DNA from 2 places in the Desulfovibrio sp. ZJ746 genome. Region 1 is predicted to be linked to the other one. Evidence: predicted binding sites of a transcription regulator. Region 1 holds the regulator's gene; the other holds the start of a gene.
The links. The regulator sigma-54, encoded in region 1, starts transcription at its own class of promoters, with help from an activator protein. The targets are predictions, from matches to a motif close to CTGGCACGGNNNNTGCTT.

Region 1 (5,130 bases):
CATCGTCCAGCTCTACATGGAAGAGCGCTGGGTTGAGCCCCCCCGGCTCGACAGGCTCCCCTACAGCCTGCTCTACCACCAGACCATGGCGACCTTGGCCTCCACCGGCGAAATGGCGCCCAAGAACCTGGCGGAAAAGGTGCTTTCGCTGAGCTATTTTCACCGCGTGAGCCAGGACGACTACAAAGTGCTGCTCAAGCACCTGCTGAAGCATGAGCACCTGCAAAAAACCGAGCAGGGCGGCCTCATCATCGGCCTCAACGGCGAGAAGATCATCAATTCCTACAAGTTTTACGGGGTATTCAAGGAAAATGAGGAATACACCGTGCGCTGCGAAACGCAGGAGCTGGGCACCATCGTCTCGCCGCCGCCCATCGGCGAAAAGATCGCCATCGCCGGCCATGTGTGGACGGTGCTCGATGTGGACCACAAGCGGCACCTCGTGTATTGCGAGCAGGTGAAGGGCAAGATCCCCGCGTATTTCGGCCTCTGCGCCGGCGACCTGCATACCCGCATCGTGCAGCGCATGCGCGGGGTGCTTCAGGAGGACGGCAGCTATCCCTATTTGATGAAAAACGCGGTGAAAAGGCTCGAAACCGCGCGCATAGCCGCCCGCAACGGCGGCATGGACGTGAACCCCCTCGTGAATCTCGGGGGCAACATGTGGTGCCTCACACCATGGCTCGGCACCTATCCCTTCATCACGCTGGAGCGCATCCTGCGCCTCAAGTGCGCCGAGAGCCTGGGCCTCAGGAACCTGGACACCGCCCGCCCCTTTTATATGCAGTTCAACATGGATGCCGATGAGAATGGCTTTTTTGAAATCCTGAAGGCGGAACTCGCCAAGGACATCGAGCCCATGGAACTCGTCTATCCCAACGAGTTGCCGCTGTTTGACAAATATGACGAATTCCTGCCGCCGGAGCTGGTGTGCAAGGGCTTTGCCCATGGCGTGCTGGATGTGGAAAAAGTGCGAAACACTGTGGCCCGCTGGGGCTGAAAGAGGGCGGCGGCCCCGCAGGGCGCCGACGCGCCCCTGACGGGGCGCCATGACCGGGCGGCTTCTTCACCAGCCGTCACACGGGCTTCAAGTTGTGCTTGAACTTTTTTGCCGGTCAGGCCTTCTCCTCGGCTGCGCCCGGGCTTTCTGGCTTTTCCCGGTTCTTGTTGCGCAGCATGTCGCCCGCCACCACGATGCCCCGCATGCCCGCGTCGCCCGCCTGCCGGGCCAGCTCTTCCAGTGGCGTGTCGCGCGAGGTGCAGACCTTGAGCAACATGGGCATGTTGACGCCCGTCACCACCTCAACCCTGTGGTTGCCGAGCAGCGAGAGCGCGAGATTGGCGGGCGTGCCGCCGAACATGTCGGTGAGGATGATGACCCCGGCGCCCTTGTCCAGCCTTTGCGCGGCGTCCTCAAGGCGGCGTACGGTCTCGGAAACTTCATGTGCCGCATCAACACTGATGGAACTGCAATCGCTGACGGGCCCGAGGATGAACTCCGCCGTGCGCAAAATCGCCGAACCGTAATCCCCGTGTGAAACGATGATGATCCCCACCTGCGGGGAGGAGTCTTGCTCTGGCATATCAAGCCTCGAATGGCGTCGGCCTTTTGCTCTCAGCCGAGTTCAAGATGTCGGTGCTCAAGCGAAACGGGATAGCCCGCCTGGCGCACACCCTGCGCCAGGTGTTCCGCCATGGCGACGGAACGGTGCCGGCCGCCGGTGCAACCAAGCGCGATGGTCACCCGGTAGCGCCCCTCGCCCTCCATGAGCGGCAGGAGAAAGAGCAGCAGGTCCAGCAGCTTGGCCCCGTACTCCCTTGCCTCCGGCGAGGAGAAAACATAGTCGGCCACCGGCTTGTCCTTGCCGCTCAGGGGGCGCAGGTCTTCCACAAAATAGGGATTGGGCAGGAAGCGGAGGTCGAAGACCATGTCCGCTTCATGCGGGATGCCGTACTTGAAGCCGAAAGACATGATGTTGACGCGCAGGGAGCGCCCCGAGCCGGACTCGCTGCTCCAGCGCTTCTGGATGGCGCGCCTGAGGTCGTGGATGGAAAAGCGCGAGGTGTCGAGAACGAGGTCCGCCATGCCGCGCAGAGGCTCCAGGCGCTCGCGTTCCGCACGGAGCGCCGCCTCGAGCCCCATGCCCTCGCGTTCCAGCGGATGCGGCCGGCGCGTGGCTGCATAGCGGCGCATGAGCGTCTTGTCGTCCGCCTCGAGAAAAAGCAACTGCGGGCGGATGCCCATGCGCGCGAGCTCGCTAAGCGCGGCATGGAGTTCTTCGGGAAAATTGCCCTGGCGGATGTCCATGCCGAGGGCGATCCCCTTGAAATGCCGCATGGAGTCGCGTTGCATCATGGCCGCCATTTCCGGAGCCAGGCTGGCAGGGAGGCCGTCCACGGCAAGGTACCGCAGGTCTTCAAAAACGCGCAGGGCGGTGCTTTTACCGGCGCCGGAAAGGCCCGTCACGATGCTGACCCGGGGGCTCTCCCCGCAGGGTACGGAGGGGCCCGGTGCGGGCGCCGAGGCCGTGGCCTTGGCCGCGTCTTCAGGAACGGAACGGGGCATGGCAGTCCTCCCCGTTATGCCGGCCCGCGGGCGAACTGCGGGCCGGCGGGCACCATGGCTAGAGGATGGGGTCGATCAGCGCGTAACCGCTCGTCCGGCGGCGGTAGATGACGTTGACCCGCCCGTTTTCCGCATTGAGGAACACCAAAAACTCGCTGCCGATGGAGTCGAGCTGCATGAGGGCCTCGTCCAGATGCAGCGGCTTGGGCGCGAAGCGGTCGGTGCCGACCACGGCCGCGTCGTCCGCCGCCTCGGCCACGTCCGTGGCCTCGCTGTCGAGGTTGTAGGTGAACACGTCGATCTCGGCGTTGCGGGCCTTGCGGCGCTGCTCCTTGACGCGCGAGACCTTGCGCTTGATCTGCGATTCGACCTTGTCCGTCACGAGGTCGATGGCGGCATACATGTCCGGCGCCTGCTCCGTGGCGTTGATATGCAGACCCTCGCCGCTGACGTTCACTTCGCAACGGTGCCGGAACTTGTCCACCGTGAGGATGACATTTACCTCCAGCCCGGCAGCCTTGCCGAAAAAGCGGCCAAGTTTTTCCATGCGGCGGCGCGCATATTTCTTGAGGTGATCGGACGCCTCGAAATTCTTGAAGGCGAAAGTGATATTCATGGTTCCTCCTTGGGGTGCTCCTGATGGCAGGCCCGGACGCAACGCCCGATTTTCAGAAATGCTCCTTGCGCCGCGAGGACGAGGGGATGTCCAGCGCGGTGCGGTACTTGGCCACTGTGCGGCGGGCGATATTCACCTTCAGGCGTTCCTTGAGCATTTCGCCGATGCGCTCGTCGCTGAGGGGATTCTTGGGATCCTCTTCAGCGATGAACTTCTTGATAAGCGCCTTGACGCTCTCGGAGCCCACCTGGGTGCCGTTGTCCAGCGCGAGGCCACTATTAAAGAAAAACTTTAACTCGAAGATGCCGTGCGGCGTGGCCACGTACTTGTTGGTGGTGATGCGGCTCACCGTGGATTCGTGCATGCCGATGTCGTCGGCGATGTCCTTGAGGATGAGCGGCGCGAGCTTGGTGACGCCGTCTTCAAAGAAAGGCCGCTGGTGGCGGACGATGCTCTCCATGACCTTGTACAGGGTGCGCTGCCGCTGGTAGAGGCTCTTGATGAGCCAGGACGCGGAGCGGACTTTTTCGGCGCAATATTCCTTTTCCTTTTCCGAGGCGCCCTCCATGTCCATCTGCGCGAGCGATGAGAGCTGGAGCTGCGGCAGCCCGTCCTCGTTGAGCAGGATGACGAAGTCGTCACCCATCTTGTAGACGAACACATCCGGGCTCACATAGGTGGGCTCGCCCCCGCCGAAACCGGCGCCGGGGAGTGGGTCGAGGCTCTGGATGATGTCCAGGTATTCGCGCAGTTCCTCCATGTCGAGGTGAAATTTCTTCAAGAGCGGCTTGTAGCGCTTGGCCTCCAGGTCTTCCAGGTGCGATTCCACGAGCTCGCGGAGGATGGGGTCGCGGTCATAGCCGAGATTTTTCAGCTGGATGAGCAGGCACTCGCTGGCGTCCCGCGCGGCCACGCCCACGGGGTCGAACTGCTGGATGCGCTCAACCACCGGGCGCACGGCAGCCGGGTCGCAGTGCGCGAGCTCCGCAATCTCCTCATCGGTGGCCGCCAGATAGCCGGAGGAGGACAGGTTGCCGATGATGACTTCGCCGATGGCCTTCTGATCGTCCGTGAGTGGGGAAAGCCTCAACTGCCACAGCAGGTGCCCCTCAAGTGTGGGCTTGGCGGCATAACGGGCCTCGAGGGGCGAAATCTCCTCCGCGGACTCGAATTCGCGGGACTGTGAATCGCGCGGCGTGCTGGCGAACTCGCCCATGTAATCTTCCCAGGAGGCGTCCTTGGCGAGCTCCCGGTCATAGGCGTCTTCCTCAATGCCCTCGCGCTGCTCCGCCGGCGCCTGGTCGCTTGCGTCATCACCCGAAAATTCTTCAAGAAAAGGATTTTCCAGCATCTCCTGCTGGACGGTCTCGAGAAGCTCCACGCGCGAAAGCTGGAGCAGCTTGATGGCCTGCTGCAACTGGGGTGTCATCACCAGTTGCTGCGCAAGCTTCATTTGTTGGCGCAGTTCCAGGGCCATTGCGAGTTATGTCCGTCGTTGCCGTGAGTTGCACGTGGCGCAACTGTGGCCAAAGCCGCAGCCACGCGTGGTTTTGGTGCCGCGTTTCAATAACTGTGCCACACTTAAAAAAAGAACGCAACCGGCAGGGCGCCAGCGCGTGGGAGAAGCGTGCTGATCCGGGGCCTCATATTCGCGTCCAGCCAGTGCAGATTGCCCCTGCCGCAGAACCTGCGTTGACCTGTGTGGAGAAAATGCTTGCCAAGCTGGACGAAACCCTCTATAACTCCATTCCGAGCCGAAGTGGTGGAATTGGTAGACACGCTAGGTTCAGGGTCTAGTTCCCGTTCGGGAGTGGGAGTTCGAGTCTCCCCTTCGGCACCACCAGAGAGTCCAAAAAAGTCCCGCAAGGTCTAAAAAGCCTTGCGGGACTTAGCTTTTTGGGCAATGGGTTGTCCAACAGGGTGTGGTGAAAACCAGGGACAAATCGCA
Region 2 (5,130 bases), on a different contig from region 1:
GCGGTGTCCTGCTGCGCCGGGGCTTCAGCCCGCGCGGGCGCGCCGTCCGCATCGGCCCCGTCGCTGCCTGCCGCCTCCGCACGGCCCTTCCCGCGCCTGGCCTCTTCCTCTTCGCGCAATGCGCGCCTGAGCACCTTGCCCACGATGGTCTTGGGCAGCTCCTCCCGGAATTCCACGAGGCGCGGCACCTTGTAGGACGCGAGCCGCGCGCGGCACCATGACACCACATCGGCCTTGGTGAGCGCCTCCCCGGGCTCGGGCACCACATAGGCCTTGAGGGTCTCGCCGCGCATGCCGTCGCTGATGCCCACGGTCACGGCGTCGGCGATCTTCGGGTTCGCCAGCAGCACCTCGTCCACCTCGCGCGGGTAGACATTGTAGCCGCCCACGATGACCATGTCCTTCTTGCGGTCCACGATATAGAAGTAGCCGTCCTCGTCCATGGTGGCGAGGTCGCCGGTATAGAGCCAGCCGTTGCGCAGCGCGTTGGCCGTTTCGTCCGGCCGCTTCCAGTAGCCCTTCATCACCTGCGGGCCCCGCACCACCATCTCGCCGAGCTTGCCGGGGGGCAGCGAAAGGCCGCCGGCCTCCATGTCCACAATGCGCGCGTCCGTACCCGGGATGGGCATGCCGATGGAATTGGCGCGCTGCCCCTCCTTTCCGAGCGGGTTGCAGTGGGTGATGGGCGAGGCCTCGGTGAGCCCGTAGCCCTCGAGGATGGACGCGCCCGTCACCTCCTGGAAGCGCAGGAACACATCACGCGGCAGCGGCGCCGAGCCGGAAACGCAGATGCGGATGCTGTGCAGGTTGTAGCGGGCGAGATCCTTCTGCTGGAGCAGGGACATGTAGATGGAGGGCGCGCCGGGAAAGACCGAGGGCCGGTATTTCGCGATGAGCTTGAGCACGTCCTGCGGCACATAGCGCGGCAGCGGCAGCACCGTGGCCGCGATATAGACCGGGATGATGAGTGCGATGGTGAGCCCGTAAACATGAAAGAAAGGCAGGAGCGAGATGAAGGTCTGGTGCTCCCTCGCCTTGATATTGATGATGTCCAGCACCTGCCGGCAATTGGTGCCGATATTGGCGTGCGTGAGCTCCACGCCCTTGGAGATGCCCGTGGTGCCCCCTGTGTACTGGAGCAGCACAAGATCGTCCTTGGGCGAGGCCACGGGCTCGGAATGGCGCTCGGCCCCCCGCGTGAACGATCTCCAGAAATGCACCGCGCTGTCGTTGCGGGGCACGTCGGGCCGGTTGCGGCGCTCTTTCAGGCGGTAGAGCAGGTCCAGCGGGAAGGAGAGCGCGTCCGCGATGCCGGTGACGATGAAGTTGCGGATGGGCAGGCGCCCGCGCAGGGCGGCCACGCGCGGCCAGAGCAGGTCCAGCAGGATCATGTGGCTGGCGCCGGCGTCCGTGAGGTTCTGGACGAGCTCCTTCTCCATGTAGAGCGGATTGGTCATCACGGCCACGGCCCCGGCCTTGAGCGCGCCCCAGAATGCGATGATGGTCTGCGGCAGGTTGGGCAGCATGATGGCCACGCGCTCGCCCGGGCGCACGCCCATGCGCCTGAGGGCGCCGGCGAAGCGCTCGGCCTTTTCCCGCAGCGCCCGGTAGGTGATGCGCGTGTTCTGGAAGATGACGGCGAGCCTCTTGGGATAGGCCTCGGCCGCGTCGTCGAGCATGGCGTAGAGGGGCCTGTCCCAGGGCTTGACCTCGTGGGGCACGAAATCCTCATAATGGGCGAGCCACGGCCGCAAAACATCGGTGTCCATGCTTCAATCCTTCGCGGGGCGCAGGCCGCTCACGAGGGCCCAGGCCTTGATGCCTTCCACGCGGCCGGTGAAGCCCAGCCCCTCCTCGGTGGTGGCCTTGAGATTGACCTCATGCCGTGCGAGCCCCAGCAGGGAGGCCACAGTATTGCGGATCTCCTCGCGCCACGGCGCCAGGCGCGGCTTTTGCGCCACCACGGTGAGGTCCACATGGCAGAGGCGTATGCCGGCGCCCGCGGCGAGCTCCAGCACGCGGTCGAGCAGGAGGGCCGAGGAAATGCCGTCAAGGGCCGGGTCGCTGTCCGGGAAATGCTGGCCGATGTCACCGAGGGAAGCGCAGCCGAGGATGGCGTCCATGAGCGCATGCAGGAGCACGTCGCCGTCCGAATGGGCGAACACGCCGGGCGCCCCGGGTATCTCCACGCCGCCCAGCCTGAGCGGCCGCCCGCCGCCGTAGCGGTGCACATCGTAGCCCAGGCCGTTGCAGGGGAGGGACGCGGGCGCATCCCCGCGCAACAGGGCCAGGTCTTCGGGGTTGGTGATTTTCACGTTTTCCGCCTCTCCGGGGATGATGCGCACGGGCACGCCCAGGGCTTCCATGAGGGCCGCGTCATCGGTGGCCGGCGCGTCGGCCCGGGCGCGCTCGTGCGCCTCGCGCAGGAGGGCGGCGTCAAAGCCCTGCGGCGTCTGCACGGCGCGCAGGAGGGCGCGCGGCGGCGTGCCAACGGCCAGTTCCGGCTCGTCGGCATCCACCACTTTGATGGTGTCGGTGACGGGGAGGCCGGGGATGACGGCCGGGGCGCCCCCGGCAAGCGCGGCGCAGATGCGGCGCACGAGGGCCGCGCTCACGAAGGGCCGCGCGGCATCGTGGACGAGCACCTGACGCACATGACGCGGCACCGCGGCGAGCCCGAGGCGCACGGAATCCTGCCTTTGGGGGCCCCCGGCCACGGCGAGCCACGGGATGCCAAGGTCATCGGCGGCGCCGAGGGCGTCCAGGCGGCGCGCTTCGACCTCAAGAGCGGCCTCGGGAAAAACGAGCACGATGCCGCCCACGGCCCCGCTGTGGGCGAACACCTGCGCCGGGCGCCAGTAGAGGGGCACCCCCTCAAAGAGGAGGAACTGCTTGGGGCGCCCATCCAGCGCCGCCGCGAGGCGCCTGCCGCTGCCGGCCGCGAGCAGGACGGCCCAGGGAAGTTCCTCCCCGAAGTTACGGGGCGCCGGAGGGGAAGGCGCGATTGAAGCCATAAAACGCACGGGAGCCGGACGATAAGCCGGGTTCTGTCCCGCCCCGGGCGCAAGGCCTGGCGCGGTGACCGTCATTCCTCTAGGAGCGCGGTTGCCCGCGCCCTCAAGCAACCTACCCGGAAGGCATGGGCCGGGCCGGCCTCCTTCCCTACTTGGTCTTGCTCCGGACGGGGTATGCCGAGCATGCCGCGTCGCCGCGGCATCTGGTGGGCTCTTGCCCCACCGTTTCACCCTTACCACGCATGGCGTGGCGGTTTGCTTTCTGTGGCGCTGTCCGAGGGTCGCCCCTCCTGGGTGTTGCCCAGCGTCCTGCCCTGCGGAGCCCGGACTTTCCTCCCCGGGCCCTGGGCATGCGCCCGAGCCCGCAGCGACGGTCTGTCCGCCTCCCGTGCGCGGCCTTGTTGGAGGCGCGGCCGCTGCGCCTTGAATGCTATTCGGCCGGGGCCTCTTCCGGCGCCTCCGCTTCAGCCACCTCAACGGCGGCCTCGGCCGGTGCGGCTTCCTTGGGCTTGGCCTCCTCGAAATGCTCGCACCAGAAGATAAGGCGCTGGCAATTGGGGCAGCTCTGGATCTGCTGGCCGCGCTGGAGATCGATGAAGGCCTGCGGCGGCACGGCGATATTGCAGCCCGAGCACACGCCCTCGCGCACGGCCACGATGACCGGGTGCTCCAGGCGCTTGCGGATGAACTCGTAGCGCATGAAGACCGGGCGCGGGATGGCCTTGCCCACGGTCTCGCGCTTCTTGCTCAGCTTCTCGAGTTGTTCCCGGGCCTGCGCGAGGCGCGCGTCAAGGCCGGCGCGGGCGGCGTCGAGCTCGGCCTTCAGCGCGCCGTGCTCCTGGTCGCAGTCCGCGAGGGCGCCCTCCTGGATCTGCAATTCCTCGAGGAGGGTGAGTTTTTCCTCCTCGCGGGTGCGGTTGATCTTCTCCATGCTGTCCATTTCGCGCATCATGGCATGGTATTCGCGCGTATTTTCCACCTGCATGAGCTTGTTCTTGCTCTTCTTGATGCGGGCGGAATCGTCGTCGATCTCGAGGGAGAGACGCTTTTTCTGCTCCTGCAGGTGGGAGAGCTTGTCCAGGATGCGCGCCCGGCGCGCCTCCACGGCGGAAAAGCGCTTTTCGAGCTCTTCCAGTTGCCGGGGCGCGGCATCGAGCTCTTGGCGCACGGCAAAGATTTCGTCGTCCACCTTCTGGAGTTCGACAAGTTGTTGGATCTGGTCCAGATACACGGCATCGCTCATGGCGTTCCTCCTCGTCTCACAAAGCCGGGGCCGCGTCCCCCGCGGCGCAACGCGGGCGCAGGGGGGAGGCCGAGGCCACGAAGATGACCTCCAGCCCGGCAAACATGGCCGCGACCAAGAGGCCCATGCGGCGCATCATTTCTTCTTCAAGGCTGTGGTGGCCCACATCAAGGATGCCGATGCGGGCCTCCAGCGCGGTATGGTACTTGACGTCGCCGGTAATGAAAAGCCGGGCGCCGGCGTCCCGCGCCTCGCGCCAGAGCGACGAGCCCGAGCCCGTGCAATAGGCCACGCGCTCCACGCGCTCAGGCACCGGGCCGCACGCCGTGCCGCCCTGAAATTCCAGGAGGCGCGACAACTGGGCGTTGAACTCCTCGAAGGCCATGGGCTTCGGCAAATCGCCGGCAAGCCCGTAGCCGAAGGGCAGCCTGCCGGGCGCCGGCGCGGGGGCCACCGGCTCGAGGACGGCGCGATTGCGCAGGTCGAGCTCGTCAGCAAGCCACGCGGCCGGCCCCGCAGCGTTGACATCGAGGGTGGTGTGCGCGGCATAGAGCGGCACATCGGCCCCGAGGAGAAGGCGCAAGACCTCCCAATAGGCGTCCTGCCGGCGCGGCAAATCGGGCGAAAGCAAGAGCGGATGGTGGCTCAGGATGCAGTCCGCGCGGGCCGCAAGCGCGCGGCGCACGGAATCCGGCGTCGGGTCGAGGCAGACGGCGAGCCTCGCGACCCCGGTGCGCGCGGAGGCCACCTGCAGGCCCGATTTGTCCCACGAGGCGGCGAACTCCGGCCTGGCGATGCGCTCTATGCCCGCGATAAGTTCGGCAAGTTGCATGCTGCCCCCGAAAACGGCGCTCAGGCCTCTTGCGCCCGCAA

Region 2: the regulator sigma-54 is predicted to act here: its motif matches at 3,136-3,153, upstream of ispD (2-C-methyl-D-erythritol 4-phosphate cytidylyltransferase).

Annotation. Positions count from the first base shown of each region.
Region 1 is NZ_JAAKEK010000001.1:574,434-579,563, forward strand. It holds gene G7Y54_RS02595 (DEAD/DEAH box helicase) at 1-1,000, shown strand, start outside; gene G7Y54_RS02600 (PTS sugar transporter subunit IIA) at 1,116-1,583, opposite strand; gene rapZ (RNase adapter RapZ) at 1,616-2,566, opposite strand; gene raiA (ribosome-associated translation inhibitor RaiA) at 2,625-3,182, opposite strand; gene rpoN (RNA polymerase factor sigma-54) at 3,235-4,659, opposite strand; tRNA gene G7Y54_RS02620 (tRNA-Leu) at 4,936-5,022, shown strand.
Region 2 is NZ_JAAKEK010000005.1:131,360-136,489, forward strand. It holds gene G7Y54_RS09075 (long-chain fatty acid--CoA ligase) at 1-1,769, opposite strand, end outside; gene ispD (2-C-methyl-D-erythritol 4-phosphate cytidylyltransferase) at 1,773-3,014, opposite strand; RNA gene rnpB (RNase P RNA component class A) at 3,021-3,401, opposite strand; gene G7Y54_RS09090 (C4-type zinc ribbon domain-containing protein) at 3,445-4,257, opposite strand; gene G7Y54_RS09095 (Nif3-like dinuclear metal center hexameric protein) at 4,274-5,089, opposite strand; gene G7Y54_RS09100 (phosphoribosylformylglycinamidine synthase subunit PurQ) at 5,110-5,130, opposite strand, start outside.